One region of the Erwinia sp. CGal63 genome, then DNA from elsewhere that is predicted to be linked to it. Evidence: predicted binding sites of a transcription regulator. Region 1 holds the regulator's gene; each other region holds the start of a gene.
What was found. Region 1 encodes CRP, which controls carbon source genes, mostly activating them, when cyclic AMP is high. Its sites were predicted from a motif close to ATGTGANNNNNNTCACAT; they were not measured.
Positions count from the first base shown of each region.

Region 1 (8,002 bases):
CAGCAGCACCTGCTTGCCGCTGTCGCGCCACAGGTTCAGCAGCAGCTCCTGCATCTGCTCGCGGGTAAAGGCGTCCAGCGCGCCGAACGGCTCATCCAGCAGCAGCAGTTGCGGATCGGCGGCCAGCGCTCTTGCAATGCCGACTCGCTGCCTCATACCGCCGGAAAGCTGCCAGATAAATTTCTTTTCCGCGCCGTTCAGCCCCACTTTCTTCAGCATCTGTCGGGCCGTTGCGTGACGCGTCGCTTTATCTGCGCCGGCCAGCTGCAGACCAAAGGCGACGTTGTCCAGCACGTTGCGCCAGGGCAGCAGACCTTCATGCTGAAAAACCACGCCGCGCTCGGCGCCAGGCCCGACGACGCGCTGGCCGTCCAGCGTAATGCTGCCTTTTTCCGGCCTGAGAAAGCCCGCAATCAGATTCAGCAGCGTGGTTTTGCCGCAGCCGGAAGGGCCAAGCACCACCACCAGCTCTTTTTCGGCAATGGTCAGATTGATATCTTCAAGCGCGAGGTGGCCGTCATAGCGGGTTGTAAGCTGCGAAACGGAAAGCATGGCGGCTCCTTACTGCGCGAGATTTTTAACGAAGCGGTCGGTGACAAAGCCGCTGTAGTCGCTGGCGACCTGCGGCACTTTGCCCTGCTCTTTCAGAAAGCGCGCGGTGTCGCCGATCGCTTTATCGACCGGCTGGCCCAGCTGCTCAACCTGCTGCTGCGCCGTCAGATAGGTGTTGCCTTTCACCAGATCTGGAACCTGCTCTTCCGGCACGCCGCTCAGGCGTGACAGCTTGCTAAGGTTGTCGCCCTCTTTCAGCCACTGTTCCGGGTTATCAAGATAGGCTTTCTGCGCCGCCAGCGCGCTGCGGGCGAAAGCGGTCACCACGTCCGGATGCTGCTGCGCGAAATCTTTGCGCACTACCCACACATCCAGCGTCGGCGAACCCCATTTGCCGACCAGGGAAGAGTCCGTCAGCACCTTGCCCTCTTTCTCCAGCTCATTGATGGCAGGCGCCCAGACGTAGGCGCCGTCGATATCGCCGCGCTGCCAGGCCGCGATAATGGCAGGCGGCTGAAGGTTAACGATTTGCACCTGATTTGGCTTAATGCCCCAGTGTTTAAGTGCAGAGAGCAGGCTGTAATGCGTGGTGGAGATAAAAGGCACGGCGATGCGTTTGCCGATCAGGTCTTTGGGATCTTTAATGCTCTTTTTGACCACCAGCGCTTCGGAGTTGCCAAGCTGCGAAGCGAGCAGGAACACCTCGATCGGCACCTGCTGGCTGGCGGCGACGGCGAGCGGGCTGGAGCCGATATTGCCAATCTGCACGTCGCCGGAGGCCAGCGCTCTGACCACGCTGGCACCGCTGTCGAATTTACGCCAGTCGACCTTAGCGCCGCTGGTTTTGGCGAAGGCGTCATCGGCCTGCGCGACCTTAGCCGGTTCCGCCGAGGTCTGATAAGCCACGGTAACGTCAACGGCCTGCGCGCTCAGCGCGGAGAGAGAAAGGGTTGCGGCTAACAGGGAAAGAGTGAATTTACGCGCCATGCTTTGCTCCGGTCGTTATTGTTATAAAGGTGAATAACGCCTTTGTAACCGAGAGCCGTAACCGCAATAAAGTAATTAAAAATTATCGGTTATAACGATAAATCCTTAGAAGAAAAGCCGCATTGCATTGCCGAAAAGCGGCAGAGCGAAGCCGGCTTCAGGCGCCGGCTTGCGCGCAAGTTTGCTCAGCGCCAGATTAGCAGCACGCAGGCGGCGGTCAGCAGTCCCATTGAAACGTTGAAGAGGGTCCAGGCGCGACGGCTATGCAGAATGCGGCCAATCAGCGAGCCAAAACCGAGCCAGATTAGGCCGGAAACCAGATTGACCAGCGCCAGGGCGAAACTTATGGCGATAACGGAGCCGCGATAAGCTTCGCCCGCCAGGCTGAAGCTGGCGACCGCGCCCAGCGCCATCAGCCAGGCTTTAGGGTTGATCAGCTGCAGCAGGCCGCCCTGCCAGAACGGCATCGGCGCGGCTGGCGCTTCGCCCGTCTCCAGCTTTTCATATTTTGCCGTGGCGATTTTCCATGCCAGCCAGAGCAGATAAAGGCTGCCGGCGATTTTCAGGAACAGATGCAGAGAGGGATAAAGCAGAATCAGGCCGCCTATGCCGAACGCGACCAGCAGCAGCATGATCTGCATCCCGAGCATGATGCCGATCAGCAGCCACAGCGAGCGCAGAAAACCAAAGTTGGCGCCCGAGGCGGTGAGTAACATATTATTAGGGCCTGGCGTGATAGCGGCGACCCACAAAAAGCCCAGCATAGACAAAAACAGTTTCAGTTCCATATGAAACGGGCGCTCCTGACCCAAGACGAAAACGAACCTGTCGAAGCTAACAGTATGACAGGAATCCTGGAAGCCTTTTAAAAATGAATTTTACGCCTGCTTCGCAAGAGACTTTTCGCCCGCTGGCGGGAATGAGCAACGCGCACCTGCAAACCGTGCTGCCGCGGCTGGTGCGCCGCCGGGTTATTCTGCGGCCGCACTGGCAGCGCCTGACGCTGCCGGACAGCGATTTCATCGATCTGGCGTGGAGCGAAGATCCGGCACAGGCCAGCCATAAGCCGCGCGTGGTGCTATTCCACGGTCTGGAGGGCAGCTTTCACAGTCCCTATGCGCATGGGCTTTTGCAAGCCTGTCAGCGGCACGGCTGGCTGGGCGTGGTGATGCATTTTCGCGGCTGCGGCGGCGAACCGAACCGGCTGCGGCGCATCTATCATTCAGGCGAAACCGAAGACGCCAGCTATTTTTTGCGCTGGCTGCGTGAACGCTGGGGCGAAGCGCCTACGGCCGCCGTCGGCGTTTCTCTCGGCGGCAATATGCTGGGCTGCCTGATGGGTAAACAGGGCGAGGATTGCCTGTTGGATGCGGGCGTTATCGTCTCCGCGCCGCTGATGCTGGAGCCCTGCAGCCAGCGGCTGGAGCAGGGATTCTCGCGTTTCTATCAGCGCTATTTGCTAAACTTGTTGAAGCAGAATGCCGCCCGTAAACTCAACGCCTGGCCCGGCACGCTGCCTGTGGATCTGACGCAGCTTAAAGCGCTGAAGAGACTCAGGGAGTTTGACGACGCCATCACCGCCAGAGCGCATGGTTTTCTGGACGCGACGGATTACTATCGCCGCTGTAGCGCCCTGCCGCTGCTGCCCGGCGTGCGCAAACCTTTACTGATCATTCATGCTAAAGACGATCCCTTTATGACCGAAGAAGTGATCCCTGCCGCAGGCACCTTGCCCGCCTGCGTGGAGTATCAGCTGACGCAGCATGGCGGACATGTGGGATTTGTGGGCGGAACGCTCTTGAGGCCGCAAATGTGGCTGGAGCAGCGTATTCCGCAATGGCTTTCAACCTGGCTGGACAACGATGATTATTCCCTGGAAAGAACTGGACCCGGAGACGCTCGCTAACCTGATCGAAGCTTTTGTGCTGCGCGAAGGCACTGACTATGGCGAACAGGAGCGATCGCTGGAGCAGAAGGTCAACGACGTTAAGCGTCAGCTCACCAACGGCGAAGCCGTGCTGGTGTGGTCGGAACTGCACGAAACCGTCAACATTATGCCAAAAGGGCAGATTCGTTAAGCGCGGCAGGCTGGCTGGCACCTGTGAATTTTTTGCGCCATCCGGCACTTTGTTGTTATTAATTAACCCTTTTTCGCGCCATCGCCGAAGGCGCGGATGATGACACGCCATAGCGAAACGTGATAACAATGGCGGAATAACGCTCACAGGAAACCCGACTATGTCCGCCAAACATCCCGTGATTGCCGTGACCGGTTCCAGCGGCGCGGGCACCACCACCACCAGCCTGGCCTTTCGCAAGATTTTTCAGCAGCTCAGCCTGCACGCGGCGGAAGTGGAAGGCGACAGCTTCCACCGTTTCACCCGGCCGGAAATGGATATGGCGATCCGCAAAGCGCGCGATATGGGCCGTCATATCAGCTACTTCGGCCCCGAAGCCAACGACTTTTCGCTGCTGGAGCAAACTTTCGCGGAATATGGCCGCAGCGGCAGCGGCCAGTCCAGAAAATACCTGCATACCTACGACGAAGCGGTACCGTGGAATCAGGTGCCCGGCACTTTTACGCCGTGGCAGCCGCTGCCGGAACCGACCGACGTGCTGTTTTACGAAGGTCTGCACGGCGGCGTAGTGACGCCGCAAAATAATGTGTCGCAGCATGTCGATCTGCTGGTTGGCGTGGTGCCGATCGTCAATCTGGAGTGGATTCAGAAACTGATCCGCGATACCAGCGAACGCGGCCACTCGCGCGAGGCGGTGATGGATTCCGTAGTGCGCTCAATGGAGGATTATATCAACTTCATTACGCCGCAGTTTTCCCGAACCCATATCAATTTTCAGCGCGTGCCGACCGTGGACACCTCCAATCCTTTCGCCGCGCGCGGCATTCCTTCGCTCGACGAAAGCTTTGTGGTGATCCATTTTCAGGCGCTGGAAAATATCGACTTCCCCTATCTGCTGGCGATGCTGCAGGGCTCTTTTATCTCCCATATCAATACGCTGGTGGTGCCGGGCGGCAAAATGGGGCTGGCGATGGAGCTGATTATGGGGCCGCTGGTCAAGCGGCTGATGGAAGGCAAAGCGATACAATAGCTTTCCGCCCGTGCACGGCCTGCCAGCACGCTGAGGATTCTCCCAAAAAAGGCCGGGATCGCCGCCGGTTCTGTAGAGGTAAGTTTAACAACTTCCTCTAATTCATTCAGTTAAGCGACTGTCAGCTTCGATCGCTAAAACGGCAGCGCGGCAGATTTCCCGCTATGCTGAAGCGAGACAACAGAAGACACTCATGCAAAGCTGTGCTACAAACAAGGCTGTATTTCGTCAGTACTCTACAGACCAGACGAAACGGGACGACATAACGAGCCCGGCGCTCGACAGAGAGCCGAATAACTTTCCTGCATGGGAAGCGCTTGACTATTTCAACGCCTGTCAGGGAACTCTGCCCCTGTATTTAGGCAAGATAACAACAGAGGATAACAGCGAATGGTTCTCGGCAAACCGCAAACAGACCCGACACTTGAATGGTTCCTGTCACATTGCCATATTCATAAGTATCCATCCAAAAGCACGCTGATCCACCAGGGCGAGAAAGCGGAAACCCTTTACTACATCGTCAAAGGCGCGGTAGCGGTGCTGATCAAGGATGAAGAAGGCAAAGAGATGATCCTGTCTTACCTTAATCAGGGCGATTTTATCGGCGAGCTTGGCCTGTTCGAAGAGGGTCAGGAGCGCAGCGCCTGGGTGCGCGCAAAAACGGCCTGCGAAGTGGCAGAAATTTCCTATAAGAAGTTTCGCCAGCTGATTCAGGTTAACCCGGAAATCCTGATGCGTCTCTCTTCGCAGATGGCGCGCCGTCTGCAGGTCACCTCCGAGAAAGTAGGCAATTTAGCTTTCCTTGACGTGACGGGCCGCATCGCGCAAACGCTGTTGAACCTGGCTAAACAGCCGGACGCCATGACCCATCCGGACGGGATGCAGATCAAAATCACCCGTCAGGAGATCGGTCAGATCGTCGGCTGCTCGCGCGAAACCGTTGGCCGTATCCTGAAGATGCTGGAAGATCAGAACCTGATCTCGGCGCACGGCAAAACCATCGTGGTCTACGGCACACGCTAAGCCGCTCTGTTTGTATGGCGCAACGATGCTGTTGCGCCTTTTCAGCCGGTACAGAGTGATGTGGCGCCGAATCATCTATCATCCCGAAGTCAATTACGCCCTGCGGCAAACGCTGGTGCTTTGCCTGCCTGTCGCCGTCGGCTGGCTGCTGGGCAATCTGCAAAACGGCCTGCTGTTCTCGCTGGTGCCGGCCTGCTGCAATATCGCCGGTCTGGATACGCCGCATAAACGCTTCTTTAAACGCCTGCTAATCGGCGGCGGCCTCTTCGCCTTCAGCAGCTTTCTGGTGCAGTATCTGGGCGACTACGCCGTTCCGCTGCCCGTTATCCTCTTCTCTATGGCCATGCTGCTGGGCGTCACTGGCGAAATCAGTCCGCTGCACGGCAGGCTGCTGCCCGGCGCGCTGATCGCCGGCATATTCACGCTGAGCCTGGCCGGACGCATGCCCATCTGGCAGCCGCCGTCGCTCTATATTCTGGGCACGGTCTGGTACGGCCTGTTTAACTGGTTCTGGTTCTGGCTGTGGAAAGAGCAGCCGATGCGGGAGACGCTGAGCCTGCTCTATCGCGAGCTGGCCGACTACTGCGAAGCGAAATATACCCTGCTGACGCAGCTCGCCGATCCGGAAAAAGCGCTGCCGCCGCTGCTGGCGCGCCAGCAGAAAGCGGTCGATTTGATCAACACCTGCTATCAGCAGATGCATATGCTCGCCGCGAGCAACGATAATCATCACAAACGACTGACCCGCGCGTTTCAGGTGGCGCTGGATTTACAGGAGCATATCGCCGTTAGCCTGCACCAGCCGGAAGAGGTGCAGAAGCTGGTGGAGCAGAGCCATGCCGAAGCGGTGATCCGCTGGAACGCGCAAACCATCGCCGCCAGGCTGCGCGAGCTGGCGGACGATATCCTTTATCACCGCCTGCCTGAACGATTCAGCATGGAGAAGCCGCTTCAGGCGCTGGAGAAAATTGCCCGCCAGCATCCCGCCAATCCGGTCGGCAACTTTTGCGCCTGGCACTTCAGCCGCATCGCGCGCGTGCTGCGCACCCAGCGTCCGCTCTATCAGCGCGATCTGATGGCGGATCGGCAAAAACGCCTGCCGCTGCTGCCCGCTATCAAAAGCTATCTGTCGCTGAAATCCGCCGCGCTGCGTACCGCAGGTCGCTTTGCGGTGATGCTCGCTTTCGCCAGTTCGCTGGCGCTGTTCTTTAATCTTCCCAAGCCTTACTGGATTCTGATGACGGTGATGTTCGTCAGCCAGAACGGCTACAGCGCAACCAGAGTGCGCATCCAGCACCGCGCGCTGGGTACCCTGGCCGGTCTGGTGATAGCCGCGCTCACGCTGCGTTTTCAGGTGCCGGAATCGGCGGTGCTGCTGGTGATGCTGACGCTGACGCTGGCGGGTTATCTGGTAATCCGCAAATACTACGGGCTGGCGACGATTGGCTTTACCGTCACGGCGGTTTATTCGCTGCAGCTGCTGTCGCTGAACGGCGCCGATTTCCTGCTGCCGCGCCTGCTGGATACGCTGATGGGCTGCCTGATCGCTTTCGGCGGCATGGTCTGGCTGTGGCCGCAATGGCAAAGCGGCCTGCTGCGACAAAATGCCCATGACGCGCTGGAAACCTATCAGGAAGCGCTGCAGAAGCTGCTGGGCGACGAGCAGGATCCGCAAAAGCTCGCCTGGCAGCGTATGCGCGTCAACCAGGCGCATAACGCGCTGTTCAACTCGCTGAATCAGGCGATGCAGGAGCCAGGCTTCAATGCCAGCTATCTGGCGGATATGAAACTGTGGGTTACGCATAGCCAGTTTATCGTCGAGCATATCAACGCCATGACCATTCTGGCGCGCGAACATACCATGCTGACGCCGCAGCTGGCCGAGCGCTACCTGCAGGCGTGCGAGATAGCGCTGCAGCGCTGTCAGCAGCGGCTGGAGTATGACGGCCCAAGCTCAGAGAGCAACGTGCTGGATACGCAGGTAGAGTTTCATCGCGGCGCCACGACGATCCTGGAAAGGCATGTAAAAAGGATCCTGAGCCATCTGGCGGTGATGCACACCATCTCTTCGCTGGCCTGGAGCAACCGGCCTCATCATGGCCGCTGGCTGTCGCGACATCTGCGAAAATCGGCGTAGGTGCGCCTTTCAGGATGTAAGAGGGGTTGGGATGCGGCCCTGAAGTAAAACCGGAAGCGAGCGGCTTCCGGCTTTTACCTTAAGCCAGCACTTTTTTCACGGCGGCGGCGAAGCGGCTCATGCCCTCTTCGATGTCGGTCGGCTCAATCACCAGCGACGGCACGAAGCGGATGACATCCGTACCGGCATTCAGGA
Region 1 covers NZ_JAKUMN010000008.1:42,490-50,491, forward strand. The annotation lists gene tauB (taurine ABC transporter ATP-binding subunit) at 1-552, opposite strand, end outside; gene tauA (taurine ABC transporter substrate-binding protein) at 562-1,539, opposite strand; gene MKZ79_RS19355 (LysE family translocator) at 1,725-2,327, opposite strand; gene MKZ79_RS19360 (hydrolase) at 2,411-3,445, shown strand; gene MKZ79_RS19365 (YheU family protein) at 3,402-3,617, shown strand; gene MKZ79_RS19370 (phosphoribulokinase) at 3,778-4,647, shown strand; gene crp (cAMP-activated global transcriptional regulator CRP) at 5,038-5,670, shown strand; gene MKZ79_RS19380 (YccS/YhfK family putative transporter) at 5,729-7,807, shown strand; gene argD (bifunctional acetylornithine/succinyldiaminopimelate transaminase) at 7,887-8,002, opposite strand, start outside.

Region 2 (8,002 bases), on a different contig from region 1:
CTATCGATGAAGCCCGGCTCGACGGCAGCGGAACATCCTGCCCGGTAGCTATTGATGAGGCACGGCTCGACGGCAGCGGAACATCCTGTCCGGTAGCTATCGATGAAGCGCGACTCGACGGTAACGGAACATCCTGCCCGGTAGCTATTGATGAGGCACGGCTCGACGGCAGCGGAACATCCTGTCCGGTGACCGTTGATGAGGCACGGCTCGACGGCAGCGGAACATCCTGTCCGGTGACCGTTGATGAAGCCCGGCTTGACGGCAGCGGAACATCCTGCCCGGTGACCGTTGATGAAGCCCGGCTCGCCGGTAGTGGAACATCCTGCCCGGTTATCGCTGATGAATGGCTATCGCTATCCGCGTTCGCCGCGCCGGTGTTAGTTGCGTGAGCCTGTCGCACATTGCTGTAGACATTCATGGCGGCGTTTTTCATAAGATTTTTTGCAGCCGACGATCCCACGCCTGCCAGTCCCTGCCCGAAGTAAGCCAGGGCGGCGGTGGGCAAGTTAGCCGCCTGCGCGGCGCCTTCCCGCAAAGCACGGAACGCCGGATTAGTCAGTAAATCCTGCGGGCTGATGGGCATATTGCCGATGGCGGCTTTCATCACGCCGTCGCGCGCGGCGCTCTTCGCGATATTGGTGCCGCCAAGTCCGGCGCCCAGCGCCACCATTTCAGCCAGCTGATTGATGGTGAGCAGGTTGGCAAAACCGGCTCCCCATTTCTGCAGAGTCGCCGCATCTTTCGCCACGGTGGCGACCCGGTTTTTCGCCCCGTTAACCAGCTGACCCGAAACGGAAGTATCGGTCAGCGCGCTATAGCGCTCTTTCCAGTCGCTGCGGCCAAACAGGAATTCAGGGCCGTGGAGTTTATTGTATTTATTCTGTACGACGGCGCTCATGGAGCCTGCCGCCACGGTCAGTACGGTACCCACGGACTGATTGGCGATATAGCCCGGCTTTGCCGCGCCGGCAAGAATGCCCACAGGCGGATTGCGCGGATCGTTTTCTTGCAGCGTCTGGGTGCCGGCGGCAAGCCCGCCGGTGATAACGTTACGGGCATCAAAGCCCAGGCCGCCCATCCCCGCCTGACCAATCTTGTGTAAGGCGCCGTCCCGCTTTTTCATCACTTCCTGCATAAAAGGCTCCAGCTTTTCCGCATCGGCCTGCAGCCATTTGGTGTCTTTCAGGCTGGTATCGAGCACTTTTTCCAGCACCGCTTTCATCCCTACTGCGGTAACGCCGCCCGCCATACCCGTGGCAAAATCGTGCATTGGCGTACCTGGCTGCAGGCCCAGATGCTGTGCGATCCCCTTACCGATAAGATCTCCCGGCACGCCGGAAAGCGCGTAGCCAAGCGCGTTAGCGCCGCCTTCGAGCAATGAGGTAATCTGATCGAGCATTTCGGCTTTGGCGAGCGTCGCTTTCACATCATCGACATCGTGGCCGATTTCGTCATACAGCACCGTCGCTTTCTGATGCAGGTGGTTGCGGATTTCCGCTCCGCCCGGAAAATGGTTCTCCAGCAGATGCGCGATGCGGTCGATCTCCTGTCGCCGCCCCTCGCCAGCGCCGTCCACGCCCGCCGTAGCGTTTGCCGCCTGTGCGCCGCGCTGCTGCAGCTGCATTGCGTTCTGATTAAGATCGGGGGCGACAGGACGCCCATGACCGCCTACGTGATTGACCATGTTACTCACTCCATAGATTATCTGCTGCGAATAAGCCGACGCCGGGCGTCAGCACGCTATAACCTTGTGAAATGAGTACCACCGCTTCCCATCGCACAACGATAACCCTGAGTGAAAGTTCCCCGTGTGAAGTTTCATCGTCAGAAGATAAACTTATGGTTTTGTGATGCGATTCATAAATATGTCATATACCGACGGAGATCGTTAGCCGCAGCTGGCCTGATAAAATTTATTCACGGTTCGGCAACAGTTTGCCGTATTCTCACCAGGCGAACTATTCTTCAGGGGCGACACAGGTCGCCCTTTTGCTTGTAAGCCTTTTATTACAGGAGTTACTTCCGATGACGACAGGAACCCTTCGCGGCTGGACGCGCCTGCTGGCGCCTTTTATCGCACTGCTGCTGGTTTTTCAGCTGGCGGGCTGCGGCGATAAAGAAGCGGATCAGCGCAAAGCCTTTATCGATTTTCTGCAAAATACGGCGATGCGCAGCGGCGAACATCTGCCCGCGCTCAGTGAGGATCAGAAACAGCGCTTCGGCAATTACGCCAGCGACTACGCGATTGTTTACGGCTTTACCCAACAGGTTAACCGCGCGATCGACAGCGGCCTGAAGCCGGTGGTGGATGAGCTTTCCGCTATCCGCACGCCGCAGGACTACCTGACCCGCCGCGAGTCTCTTCGTCAGGCCAGCGGTTCGCTGGACGTGCTGGCGCAGCAGATCCAGACGGCGAAAACCCAGGCCGACAGCAGCAAAGCAGGGCTGAAGCAGCCAGCGGAGCTGAAAACGGTGTATGACAACCTCTATAACAAGGTCGTCACGCAGCCGGCCACCACGCTGCTGCCTCTGCTGCCCGCTCTGCAGAAGCTGAGTCAGGACGCGGTACAAACGGGCGACTTCCTGCAGCAGCAGGGATCGCAGGTGACTTTCAACGGTCAGACCGTGCAGTTCCCCAGCCAGCAGCAGGCTACGCAGTACAACACGCTGATGAGCAATATCTCCGCCAACGCTCAGGCGCTCGGCCAGGCGCAAAACGCGCTGCAGAGTCAGTAAGTTCTCTCGATTCGGGTCGCGCGCTTTGCGACCCGTTTCGCCAGCAGACGATAACGCCCGCCGCTAAAAATAATTTGTGAACTACATCACGTATTAAGCATAAAGTCCGCCGATAAAAGTGTGATATCAATCACATACAACCCTGCCACCCGATTAATTATCAGACAGATTCCGGCGATTTTCTCTCCTTTACGTGACCCATATCACTAAACAAGCCCCCGATTACCGCTTCATCCGGTGATTTCGATCACACTTCGTACCCTGACTACGCAGCGTCAAAAACGCGTGCTAGAGTCCGCCTGCACAGGGCAATGTTTTAAACAAAATTCAGCGCGCTCTCTTGTCGGCGCGTACCAATAAGGGGTGTGCTTGTATGTCCTCATCAGATATCAAGATTAAAGTGCAAAACTTTGGTCGCTTTCTGAGCAACATGGTAATGCCAAACATCGGCGCGTTTATCGCCTGGGGTATTATCACGGCGCTGTTTATTCCTACCGGCTGGCTGCCGAATGAAACCATGGCCAAGCTGGTCGGCCCGATGATCACCTATCTGCTGCCGTTGCTGATCGGCTATACCGGCGGTCGTCTGGTCGGCGGCGATCGCGGCGGCGTGGTTGGCGCGATTACTACTATGGGCGTGATCGTCGGCGCGGATATGCCGATGTTCCTCGGCTCGATGATTGTCGGGCCGCTGGGCGGCTGGGCGATTAAAAAGTTCGACCAGGTCGTTGACGGTAAAATCAAAAGCGGCTTCGAGATGCTGGTCAACAACTTCTCCGCCGGTATCATCGGTATGCTGCTGGCGATTCTGGCTTTCCTGGCTATCGGCCCGCTGGTGGAAGGTCTGTCGCATATTCTCGCCGCAGGCGTCAACCTGATGGTGCAGACCAATCTGCTGCCGCTGACCTCTATTTTCGTCGAGCCGGCGAAGATCCTGTTCCTGAACAACGCCATCAACCACGGTATCTTTTCGCCGCTGGGCATCCAGCAGGCCAGCGAAGCCGGTAAATCTATCTTCTTCCTGATTGAGGCGAACCCAGGTCCTGGTATGGGCGTGCTGATGGCCTATATGTTCTTTGGCCGCGGCAACGCCAAACAGTCTGCAGGCGGCGCGGCGATCATCCACTTCCTGGGCGGTATTCACGAAATCTACTTCCCGTATGTGCTGATGAATCCGCGCCTGATTATCGCCGTGATTCTGGGCGGCATGACCGGCGTCTTTACGCTGACGCTGCTGAACGGCGGCCTGGTTTCTCCGGCTTCGCCAGGCTCTATTCTGGCGGTGCTGGCGATGACGCCAAAAGGCGCCTACTTCGCGAATATCGCCGCTATCGTCGCTGCTTTCGCCGTTTCCTTCGTGGTTTCCGCCGTCCTGCTGAAAACCAGCAAGGTGAAAGAAGATGACGATATCGAAGCGGCAGCGCGTCGCGTTAACGAGATGAAAGCGCAGTCCAAAGGCCAGACCGTCTCTACCGCTTCTGCAACCGACGGCATCAACGGCGATCTGAGCCACGTGCGTAAAATCATCGTGGCCTGCGACGCGGGCATGGGCTCCAGCGCCATGGGCGCAGGCGTGCTGCGTAAAAAGGTTAACGACGCGGGTCTGAGCAATATCTCCGTGACCAATACCGCCATCAATAACCTGCCGGGCGATGTGGATCTGGTCATTACCCATCGCGATCTCACCGAGCGCGCGATCCGCCAGGCGCCACACGCGCAGCATATTTCGCTGACCAACTTCCTGGACAGCGGCCTTTACACCGACCTGACGGCGCGTCTGGTGCAGGCGAACCGCAGCGAAGGCCATCGTGAAAAAGTTACCGCCGCGCTGAGCGACAGCTATGACGACGGCCAGCAGCATCTCTTTAAACTGGGCGCGAGCAATATCTTCCTCGGCAATCACGCTACGGATAAAGAGCAGGCGATCCGCTTCGCAGGCGAGCAGCTGGTGAAAGGCGGCTATGTCGAGCCAGAATATGTGCAGGCGATGCTGGATCGCGAGAAGCTGACGCCAACCTATCTGGGCGAATCCATCGCCGTGCCGCATGGCACCATCGAAGCGAAAGATCGCGTGCTGAAAACGGGTATCGTATTCTGTCAGTATCCGCAGGGCGTGCGCTTTGGCGAAGATGAAGAGGATATCGCTAAGCTGGTCATCGGCATCGCGGCTCGCAATAACGAGCATATTCAGGTGATTACCAGCCTGACCAACGCGCTGGATGACGACAGCACTATCGCTCGTCTCGCCACCACCAACGACGTGCAGGAAGTTCTGGATCTGCTGTCAGGCAAACAGCCAGCGTAAGCGTCTCAGACTACAAATTACCCCAGGGCCGGGCATGCCCGGCTCTCTTTTCGGGTCGGGCGTGTCCGGCCTTTCATCAATATGGGAAAAATTATGAAAGCTCTTCACTTTGGCGCCGGTAATATCGGCCGCGGTTTTATCGGCAAGCTGCTGGCGGACGCTGGCGTACAGCTCACTTTCGCCGACGTTAACCAGACGGTACTGGACGCGCTGAACGCTCGTCACGAATATCCGGTGCATGTTGTCGGTGAACAGGCGCAGGTAGAAACCGTTAAGGGCGTGAACGCGGTCAACAGCGCCAGCGACGACATTATCCCGCTGATTGCGGAAGTGGACTTGCTCACTACGGCAGTCGGCCCACAAATTCTGGAGCGTATCGCGGGCGGCATCGCCAAAGGGCTGGTACGCCGTCAGGAAAGCGGCAACGAGCGCCCGCTGAATATCATCGCCTGCGAAAACATGGTGCGCGGCACCAGCCAGCTGAAAGGCCACGTGCTGAAAGCCTTACCTGAGCAGCATCACGCCTGGGTGGAAGCGAACGTCGGCTTTGTCGACTCCGCCGTAGACCGCATCGTGCCGCCATCCGCCGCCGGCACCACCGATCCGCTGGAAGTGACGGTAGAAACCTTCAGCGAATGGATCGTCGACCAGACCCAGTTTAAAGGCGAGCCGCCAGCCATTCCCGGCATGGAGCTGACCGATAACCTGATGGCTTTTGTCGAGCGCAAGCTGTTCACGCTGAATACCGGCCACGCGATTACCGCCTATCTTGGCCAGCTTGCGGGCCACGCGACGATCCGCGACGCCATTCTGGATGAGAAAGTGCGCGCGATCGTAAAAGGCGCGATGGAAGAGAGCGGCGCGGTGCTGATCAAGCGCTACGGCTTCGAGGCGGAGAAACATGCGGCCTATATTCAAAAAATTCTGGGTCGTTTTGAAAACCCTTATCTGCAGGATGATGTGGAGCGTGTAGGTCGCCAGCCGCTGCGCAAGCTGAGCGCGGGCGATCGCCTGATCAAGCCGACGCTGGGCACGCTGGAGTATCAGCTGCCGCACGCTAACCTGGTGAAAGGTATCGCCGCCGCGCTGCACTACCGCAGCGATCAGGACCCGCAGGCGCAGGAGCTGGCCGATCTGATCGATCGTCTGGGCGTGCAGGCGACGCTGGCGCAGGTTTCCGGCCTTGAAGCGGAGAGCGAAGTGGTGAAAGCGGTCGTCGCGGCCTGGCACGACATGGCGTAACGGCCAGCCGGGCCGCCGCGTTCGGCCCGGTTGGCCTTTTCTGACCAGGATGTTACGGATAAATGATGCAGGCTTTTATGGAACAACCCCAGGCTTTTGAAAATCGGGTGCTGGAGCGCCTGAACGCCGGGCGTACGGCCAGAAGCTTTTTCGCTGCGGCCGTCGAGCTGCTGGGCGAAGCGGTCGATTTGCTGGTGGTGCAGGTGTTCCGCAAGGATGACTACGCCGTAAAATATGCGGTGGAGCCGCTGCTGCTCGGCAACGGACCGCTGGGCGAACTCTCGGTCAGGCTGAAGCTGGTCTATGGCCTGGGCGTGATCGGCCGCAACGAATATGAAGACGCCGAACTCCTGCTGGCGCTGCGCGAGGCGCTGAACGACGAAGGCGTCGACTACCGTTTCACCGATGACGAACTGCTCGGCCCTTTCGGCGAGCTGCACTGCGTCGACTCGCTGCCTCCGCGCCCCGACTTCAGCAGCGACGATGCCGCACTGAACGCCATGCTGCAGCAGCGCTACCAGCAGGTGGTGCGCTCGACGCTGGTGCTGTCGCTGACCGGACTGATCGCCCCTATCGGTACCCGCCAGGCTTTTAAAAAGTAGCCGCGCTTCCTGCTCTTGCCGGCGCTTTCGTGTATCCTTGCCCTCATGAATCACACAACGGTTAATAATGATGAAAGAACAAATCCAGACAGAAATTAAAACGCTTAGCGACAAGCTGGACGCCCTGACGCGTAAAGAGCCGCAGCTGCTGGAATCTGGCGAGGCGGAAAAGCTGGGCGAACTGCTGAAAGAAAAAGAGAAGCTGGTCGTCGAGCTGGAGCGCCTGCGCGGCGTACGCGAGCAGAAGCTGAGTAAAGAGGCGCAGAAGCTGAAGCAGCTGCCCTTTAATCGCGCTATCACCAAAAAAGAGCAGGCTAATATGGGCGCGCTGAAGAAAAGCGTGCGCGGCCTGATTGTGGTGCATCCCATGACCGCGCTGGGCCGTGAGATGGGCCTGAAAGAAGTGACAGGCTTCGCCAAAACCGCCTTTTAAGGAATAAGCGGGCGCGTTTGCGCCCGTTCACGCCGGCTTAAAAACGCCAGTTAAATCCTGCCGTTACGTTCCAGGGCGACGCTACGTGTTGCCCTTGCATATAGCCGGCGCCCATATGCACAGAGAAGGTTGGCGACGGCTCCGCCCGCAGGCCCACGCGATAAACGCCGCGGCTGCCACTCAAATCGTTGCGGAACGCATCGTCGTTTACCCTTACGCGATTGCTGCGCACCGTTTCCCTTTCCACGCTGATATCCGCCCAGGGATAGAGTCCGATCGGACCCATCCGCGCCAGCGTTTCAACCCTGACGCCTGCCGCAGCCGTCAGCGATCGCTGCGAGCCGATCCGCGCCCGCATACCGTTATTCAACGATAACTCGCTGCTTTTGCCGTTAAAACCGGTAACGGCAAGCCACGGCGTGATCCTGGCCGCCGCTACGGCAAAATCCTTCCCGGCTTTCGCGCTGGCGCCGACGCCGGCGCTGTTATAGCGGCCCTCAGCCGCGCCGCCGCCGGACATCCGGGCGCGTATCTCATGCGTAAAACGATTCAGTTTAAGCGTGCCGTCCAGCCAGTAACCCGCGTCATGCCGCCAGCTACCGTAAAGGCCGCCAGACCAGCTATCGATATCCGCTTTGCCGATCCCCCTACCGCGAAAACGCATATCGCTGCGGCCATAGC
Region 2 covers NZ_JAKUMN010000005.1:214,914-222,915, forward strand. The annotation lists gene MKZ79_RS16195 (hypothetical protein) at 1-1,687, opposite strand, end outside; gene MKZ79_RS16200 (DUF3053 domain-containing protein) at 2,029-2,739, shown strand; gene MKZ79_RS16205 (PTS mannitol transporter subunit IICBA) at 3,113-5,044, shown strand; gene mtlD (mannitol-1-phosphate 5-dehydrogenase) at 5,138-6,286, shown strand; gene MKZ79_RS16215 (MltR family transcriptional regulator) at 6,349-6,888, shown strand; gene MKZ79_RS16220 (YibL family ribosome-associated protein) at 6,959-7,321, shown strand; gene MKZ79_RS16225 (autotransporter outer membrane beta-barrel domain-containing protein) at 7,359-8,002, opposite strand, start outside.
Region 2: a site for CRP is predicted at 2,858-2,875, ahead of MKZ79_RS16205 (PTS mannitol transporter subunit IICBA). Genes of this name have one in related genera too.

Region 3 (8,002 bases), on a different contig from region 1:
ACAGCCTGCGTTACTACTATGCCGCCAAGCTCTCCTCGCGCATTGATGATATCGATCTTAATCTGGAAGATTTCGTGCAGCGCGTAAACGCCGATATCGTTAACAAAGTGGTCAACCTGGCCTCGCGCAACGCCGGTTTTATCAACAAGCGTTTCGACGGCAAACTGTCGGCGGAGCTGGCCGATCCGGCGCTGTATCAATCTTTTGTCGACGCGTCCGCCAGCATTGCCGAAGCCTGGCAGAGCCGCGAGTTTGGTCGCGCGGTACGTGAAATTATGGCGATGGCCGACGTGGCGAACCGCTATGTCGACGAGCAGGCGCCGTGGGTCGTGGCGAAGCAGGAAGGCCGCGATGCCGACCTGCAGGCGATCTGTTCAATGGGCATCAATATGTTCCGCGTGCTGATGACCTGGCTGAAACCGGTGCTGCCTTCCTTAAGCGAGCGCGCCGAAGCCTTCCTGAATCAGGAGCTGAGCTGGGACGCCATTGAGCAGCCGCTGCTGGATCACACTCTCTCCGCCTTTAAGGCGCTTTACAGCCGTGTGGAAATGGACAAGGTCAACGCGCTGATCGAGGCTTCGAAAGAGGACGCGGCCGCGGCGAACAAGCCTGCGCTGACCGGCCCGCTGGCGGATGCGCCGATTGCCGAAACCATCGACTTCAATGATTTCGCTAAGGTGGATATGCGTATCGCGCTGATCCAGAACGCCGAATTTGTGGAAGGCTCTGACAAGCTGCTGCGCCTGACGCTGGATATCGGCGGCGAAACGCGCAATATCTTCTCTGGTATTCGCAGCGCCTATCCGGATCCGGCAGTGCTGGTCGGTCGTCTGACGCTGATGGTCGCCAACCTGGCGCCGCGTAAAATGCGCTTCGGCATTTCGGAAGGCATGGTGATGGCTGCTGGCCCCGGCGGTAAAGAGATCTTCCTGCTTTCGCCAGACAGCGGCGCTCAGCCAGGGATGCAGGTCAAATAAGAGAGCAACGGGCGAAGCGATTCGCCCGTTTTTTTATTCGCTTTTCGGCCAACGCAGGCGCCCGCCATCCGAAAATGGGATCTCTGGCACATTTATTCCGTTGATCGTATGATTAATGCGTTGAAAAACCGGAGCTAATCATGCGTACCGCACTGCTGGCCATCTGGCGCTATCTGCGCGCCTTTCTGATTATCTGTCTCTGTCTCTATGCCGGCAACGCGCTGGCGGCACTGCTGCCTGTCACCATTCCGGGCAGTATTATCGGTATGCTGATCCTGTTTTTCCTGCTGGCTTTTCAGCTGGTGCCGCCCGACTGGGTGCGCCCTGGCAGTATGCTGCTGATCCGTTATATGGCGCTGCTGTTCGTGCCGATCAGCGTCGGCGTAATGGGCTATACGGAGCTGCTCAGCGCGCAGTTCGGCCCCATTGTGATCTCCTGCGTGGTGAGTACCTTTATTGTGCTGCTGACCGTAGGAGTGGTTGCCGATAAGCTGCTCGGCAAGGCAAAAGGAGGCGCGGATGAGTGATATCTGGTGGTCGCTACCGCTGACCCTGCTGGTGTTTTTCTGCGCTCGCTGGCTGGCGACGAAGGTGAAACTGACGCTGTTCAACCCGCTATTGATCTCCGTGGCGGCGATTATTCCGCTGCTGCTGCTGCTTCAGATGCCTTACGCCCGCTACTTTCAGGGCAGCGCTATCCTCAACCAGCTGCTGCAGCCGGCCGTAGTGGCGCTGGCGCTGCCGCTGTATGAGCAGCTGCATCAAATCCGCGCGCGCTGGAAGTCGATTATCGGCGTCTGCTTTATCGGCAGCATGACGGCAATGATCTCCGGCACAGCTATCGCTTTATGGATGGGCGCCACGCCGCAGATAGCGGCGACCATTATGCCCAAGTCGGTGACTACGCCGATCGCGATGGCCGTTTCCGCCACGCTGGGCGGCATTCCCGCCATCAGCGCTATTTGCGTGCTGATCGCGGGCGTGCTCGGCGCGGTTTTCGGCCATATGGTGCTCAATCTCTTTAAGATCCGCAGCAAATCCTCGCGCGGCCTGGCGATCGGCAACGCTTCCCATGCGCTGGGTACGGCACGCAGCTCGGAGGTAGATTACCAGGAAGGCGCCTGGAGTTCGCTGGCGCTGGTGCTCTGCGGCATTATCACCTCACTGCTGGCGCCGTTTCTCTTTCCGCTGCTGCTGCGTTTATGGCAGTAAAACTTGCGATGCGTCGCGCATTTTGTGGTTCTCTTTCATAAATTGCATAATCTATGTGATTATAATCACATACATCCCGGTGGCTGCCCGCCAGAATAAGCGGCCAACTATGCAAGAGAAGCCCCTATGCAATCACGTTTTCATGCGGCTTTCGCCGCTTTGCCTTCGCCGCTGCAGGCGGCGCTGCAGCCTTTATTGACCGATACCTTTCCCTCGTTTTTTACCCCTGAACAGATGCAGCTCATCAGAACGCAAACCGGGCTGGAGAATCGCGAGCTGACCTTCGCCCTGCTGCCGCTGGCCGCAGCCTGCGCCGTGACGCCGCTCTCCGGCTTTAACGTCGGCGCGCTGGCGCTGGGAAAAAGCGGGCATCTCTGGTTTGGCGCCAACATGGAGTTCTCCGGCGCGACGATGCAGCAAACCGTTCATGCGGAACAAAGCGCGGTGACACATGCCTGGCTGCGCGGCGAACAAGGGCTGGAGGCGATTACCGTCAACTACACGCCCTGCGGCCACTGCCGCCAGTTTATGAATGAGCTGAACAGCGGCACCGCGCTGCGTATCAACCTGCCGGGCCGCGAACCGGCGACGCTGGGCGATTATCTGCCCGACGCCTTCGGCCCGCGCGATCTGGCGATTGAGAAGCTACTGCTGGATGAAGTCGATCACGGTTTACCGCTCAAAGGGGACGAGCTTTGTCGCGCCGCGCTGGCGGCCGCCAACCGCAGTCATGCGCCCTACTCGCAGGCGCTGAGCGGCGTAGCGCTGCAGATGGCCGACGGCGCCATCTTCGCCGGCAGCTATGCCGAAAACGCCGCTTTCAACCCCAGCCTGCCGCCGCTGCAGGCCGCGCTGATCCTGCTGAATCTCGCGGGCTATGACGTTCTGCAAATTCAGCGTGCCGTGCTGGCGGAGGCGCCCGACGCCCGTCTTATCCAACGGCAGGCCACCGCCGCGACCTTACAGGCTCTCGGCTGCGACACGCTGCAGACCATTCCTCTACGCTGAGCGCAACGGCCGCAGCCTCTGAGTTGCGGCAAAGCGCCCGCTTTTGTTATCAGCTGTTAACAAATGCTGTACTTTCAGATGAATTATTTTAGGATTGGGCCACAACATTAGATCCCAGTGAGTATTTTACATGGAACTCGACTACGAAAGTAAACGCCCTCTTTATATTCCCTACGCTGGCCCTATTCTGCTGGAGTTTCCCCTGCTGAATAAAGGCAGCGCCTTCTCGGTGGAAGAGCGCAACGATTTTAATCTCAACGGGCTGCTGCCTGAGACGGTGGAAACCATTGAAGAGCAGGCCCAGCGCGCCTGGCGCCAGTTTCAGGACTTCAAAAACGCCAACGACAAGCACGTTTACCTGCGCAATATCCAGGATACCAACGAGACGCTGTTCTATCGCCTGCTGGACAACCATCTCGAAGAGATGATGCCGATTATCTATACGCCGACCGTCGGCGCGGCCTGCGAGCACTTTTCTGAAATCTACCGTCGCGCGCGCGGGCTGTTTATCTCCTATCCAAATCGCGCCAATATCGAAGATATGCTGCAAAACGCCACCAAGCAGAATGTGAAGGTGATCGTGGTCACCGACGGCGAGCGCATCCTCGGCCTGGGCGATCAGGGCATTGGCGGCATGGGTATTCCTATCGGCAAGCTGTCGCTCTATACCGCCTGCGGCGGCATCAGCCCGGCCTATACGCTGCCGGTGGTGCTGGATGTCGGCACCAACAATCAGCAGCTGCTTAACGATCCGCTCTATATGGGCTGGCGCCATCCGCGCATTACCGGCGAAGAGTATGACAACTTCGTCAACGAGTTTATCCAGGCGGTGAAAAGCCGCTGGCCGAACGTGCTGCTGCAGTTTGAAGACTTCGCCCAGAAAAACGCTATGCCGCTGCTGGAGCGCTATCGCGACGAAGTCTGCTGCTTCAACGATGACATTCAGGGCACCGCCGCCGTTACGCTGGGCACGCTGATCGCCGCCAGCCGCGCGGCAGGCAGCAAAATGAGCGAGCAGAAAGTGGTCTTCCTCGGCGCTGGCTCAGCAGGCTGCGGCATCGCCGAACAGATTATCGCGCAGATGAAGTCCGAAGGCCTGAGCGACGAAGAAGCCCGCGCCCGCGTCTTTATGGTGGACCGCTTCGGCCTGCTGACCGACCGACAGCCTAACCTGCTCGGTTTCCAGAGCAAGCTGGTGCAGAAGAGCGAGAATCTGGCGAGCTGGGACGCCGATGCCGACTCGCTGTCGCTGCTGGACGTAGTGCGTAACGCGCACCCGGATATTCTGATCGGCGTTTCCGGCCAGCCGGGCCTGTTCAGCGAAGAGATTATCCGCGAGATGCATAAACACTGCGCGCGCCCTATCGTGATGCCGCTTTCTAACCCAACTTCACGCGTGGAAGCGACGCCGCAGGATATTATGGAGTGGACGGATGGCGCGGCGCTGGTAGCGACCGGCAGTCCGTTTGCGCCGGTGAGCTGGAAAGGGGAAACTTACCCGATCGCCCAGTGCAACAACTCCTATATCTTCCCCGGTATCGGCTTGGGCGTTATCGCCTCTGGCGCCACGCGCGTGACCGACAGTATGCTGATGGCCGCCAGCCGTGCGTTGGCCGACTGTTCGCCGCTGGTGAACGACGGTAAAGGCCCGGTATTGCCGGAAGTGAAGGATATCCAGGGCGTGTCGAAAGTGATTGCGATGGCGGTCGGCAAAGCGGCGCAGCTGGCGGGCGTGGCGGTAGTGACCTCAGAAGATGTGCTGTCGCGAGCGATTGCCGCCAATTTCTGGCTGCCGCAATACCGTAACTATCGTCGTACCTCTATCTGATGATTGCGGCCGGGCGCAACGCGCGCCCGGTTCTTTTGTCCTGCGCAACGCCGCCCCTACCTCTGCCTCTCTGTATTGTGCAAAAAGCGACCGCCCGTTACGCTGCCGCTTGCTTCACCTCGTCGGGTACAGTAGCCTTGAGCCACCTTTTTTGCTTAATTCTGAGTAGCGTACGGCATGATAAAACGCGCGATCTACGGCCTGGTTACCCTCATTATCCTGATGGTAATAGTCGCGCTCGGCCTGGATCGCTGGATAAGCGTTAAAACTGCGCCTTACGTCTACGATAATCTCAAATCTCTGCCCCATCGTCAGGTCGGCGTGGTGCTGGGTACAGCGAAATATTACCGCACCGGCGTCATTAATCAGTATTACCTTTATCGTATGCAGGGCGCGCTTAACGCCTATAACAGCGGCAAGGTCAACTATCTGCTGCTGAGCGGCGATAACGCGCAGCAAAGCTACAATGAGCCGATGACCATGCGCCGCGATCTGATTGCCGCCGGCGTGGCGCCTGCCGATATCGTGCTGGACTACGCTGGATTCCGCACGCTGGACTCTATTGTGCGCACCCGCAAAGTGTTTGATACCAACGACTTTATTATCATTACCCAGCGTTTCCACTGCGAGCGCGCGCTCTTTATCGCGCTGCATATGGGCATTCAGGCGCAGTGCTACGCGGTGCCATCGCCCAAAAATATGCTGAACATTCGCGTCCGGGAAGTCGCGGCGCGGCTGGGCGCGCTGGCCGATCTCTATGTGATGAAGCGCGAGCCGCGTTTTTTAGGGCCGCTGGTGCCGATCCCGGCCAGGCATGAGATTCCGGAAGATGCGCAGAGCTACCCGGCGGTCACGCCAGAACAGCTGCTGGAACTGGAACAGAAAACCAAAGCGGACGCTCGTCCGCAGACCTAAAACAGCCGCAGTAACGCACTGATTGTTATAAACCTGCCACGCTCTTCTGTCAGTCTGTCTCTCGCATTACTCATCAAATGTTAACAGGAGAGACAAATGGATCTGAATTTGAAAGATCGTCGCGTACTGGTCAGCGGCGGCTCGCGCGGAATTGGACGAGCGATTGTGGAGTGCTTTCTTGCCGAAGGCGCACAGGTCGAATTTTGCGCCCGCAGCCCTGAAGGCGTAAGCGAAGCTCAACAGGCGCTGGGTTCACGCGCTAAAGGCACGGCGGTCGACGTCACCTCTTCCGAACAGATGCAAAAATGGATTCAGGAAGCGGCAAACCGGCTGGGCGGACTGGATATCGTCGTGCCTAACGTCAGCGCGCTGGCGGCCGGTAGCGATCCCGAAGTATGGCGTAAAGCCTTCGATACCGATTTGATGGGCACCGTGAGCATGGTGCAGGCCGCCCTTCCTTACCTGAAAAAATCTTCTGCGGCGGCGATAGTGCTGATATCCAGCGTGGCGGGACGCGAGGTGGATATGTTTGCCGAACCCTATGGCATTATGAAAGCGGCGCTGATCCATTATGGTAAAACCTTATCGGAACGCCATGCCGCGGACGGAATACGCGTCAACACCGTTTCACCGGGCAACGTCTATTTCAGCGACGGCGTCTGGGGCGATATCGAACGCAATCAGCCGGAAACCTTCGCCAAATGCCTGGCGGCGAACCCGCTGGGACGTATGGCGACGCCAGAGGAAGTTGCGAAAGCCACGGTCTTTCTTGCCAGCGAGGCGGCGAGTTTCACTACCGGCACCAATCTGCTGGTGGATGGCGGGCTGACCAAAGGCGTTCAGTTCTGATTCAGAAAGGGAAAAGGCCAGATAATCTGGCCTTTTCTTTTTAGTGAGGCGTTACTTTTTACGCGCGTACTTTAACGAGTCCAGCGCAACGGCGAAAATAATGATGCCGCCTTTGATAATGTACTGCCAGTACGGGTTAACGCCGATATAGGTCAGGCCGTAGTTAATCACGGTAAATATCAGCACGCCCGTCACCACGCCCGCCACGGTACCGACGCCGCCAGCGAACGACACGCCGCCGACCACGCAGGCCGCGATGGCGTCCAGCTCATACATAAAGCCCAGGTTGTTGGTCGCCGAACCGATACGGCCCGCTTCCAGCATCCCGCCGAAGGCGTAGAAGACGCCGGAGAGCGCATAAATCAGGATCAGGTTGAAATTCACGTTCACGCCGGAGACTTTTGCCGCTTCCGGGTTGCCGCCGATAGCAAAAATATTTTTGCCGAAGCGGGTTTTGTTCCACAGGATCCAGACAAAGAAGATGGCAATAGCCGCATAAAACGTGATGTAGGAGAGCTTGAAATCCCCCAGGCGGATAAAGCCCTGCGCGAAGGTCGAAAACTTTTCGTCAAAGCCAGCGATCGGCGAAGCGCCCACGTAGTCGTAGTAGAGCGAGTTGATGCCGTAGACAATAATCATCGTGCCCAGCGTGGTGATAAACGGCGTCACCTTCAGGTAGGCGATAATCACGCCGTTGATCAGGCCAATCAGACCGCCCACTACGCAGACAATCAGGATCACCAGCGGAATCGGCACGGTATCCAGATGCGGGAATACTTTGTTGGCGTTGTCCATCGCCTGCAGCAGCGTCGCCGCCACTACGGCCGCCAGACCGACCTGACGACCGGCCGACAGATCGGTACCCTGGGTAACGATTAAGCCCGCCACGCCGAGCGCGATAATAATACGCACGGAAGACTGGGTTAAAATATTACTCAGGTTCATCAGACTTAAAAACGTCGGGTCCTGGAAAATAATAATCGCCAGCAGCACCAGCAACACGACGTAGATGCCACCTTCTTTCAGCCAGGTGAGCGCATTCTTTTTATTTACAGCATTCATGGTGTCAGCCCTTGCCTCATTAAAGGTGCTTCGATGCCAAACGTAATATTTCGTTTTGCGTGGTAGTTTTAGTGTCGACAATGCCCGCGACCATGCCGTTACTCATGACGAGGATCCTGTCGGTAATGCCCAGCAGCTCCGGCATTTCGGA
Region 3 covers NZ_JAKUMN010000001.1:243,121-251,122, reverse strand. The annotation lists gene metG (methionine--tRNA ligase) at 1-977, shown strand, start outside; gene MKZ79_RS01025 (CidA/LrgA family protein) at 1,118-1,504, shown strand; gene MKZ79_RS01020 (CidB/LrgB family autolysis modulator) at 1,497-2,189, shown strand; gene cdd (cytidine deaminase) at 2,316-3,197, shown strand; gene MKZ79_RS01010 (NAD-dependent malic enzyme) at 3,328-5,025, shown strand; gene sanA (outer membrane permeability protein SanA) at 5,203-5,940, shown strand; gene MKZ79_RS01000 (SDR family NAD(P)-dependent oxidoreductase) at 6,037-6,789, shown strand; gene mglC (galactose/methyl galactoside ABC transporter permease MglC) at 6,841-7,851, opposite strand; gene mglA (galactose/methyl galactoside ABC transporter ATP-binding protein MglA) at 7,871-8,002, opposite strand, start outside.
Region 3: a site for CRP is predicted at 2,243-2,260, ahead of cdd (cytidine deaminase). Genes of this name have one in related genera too.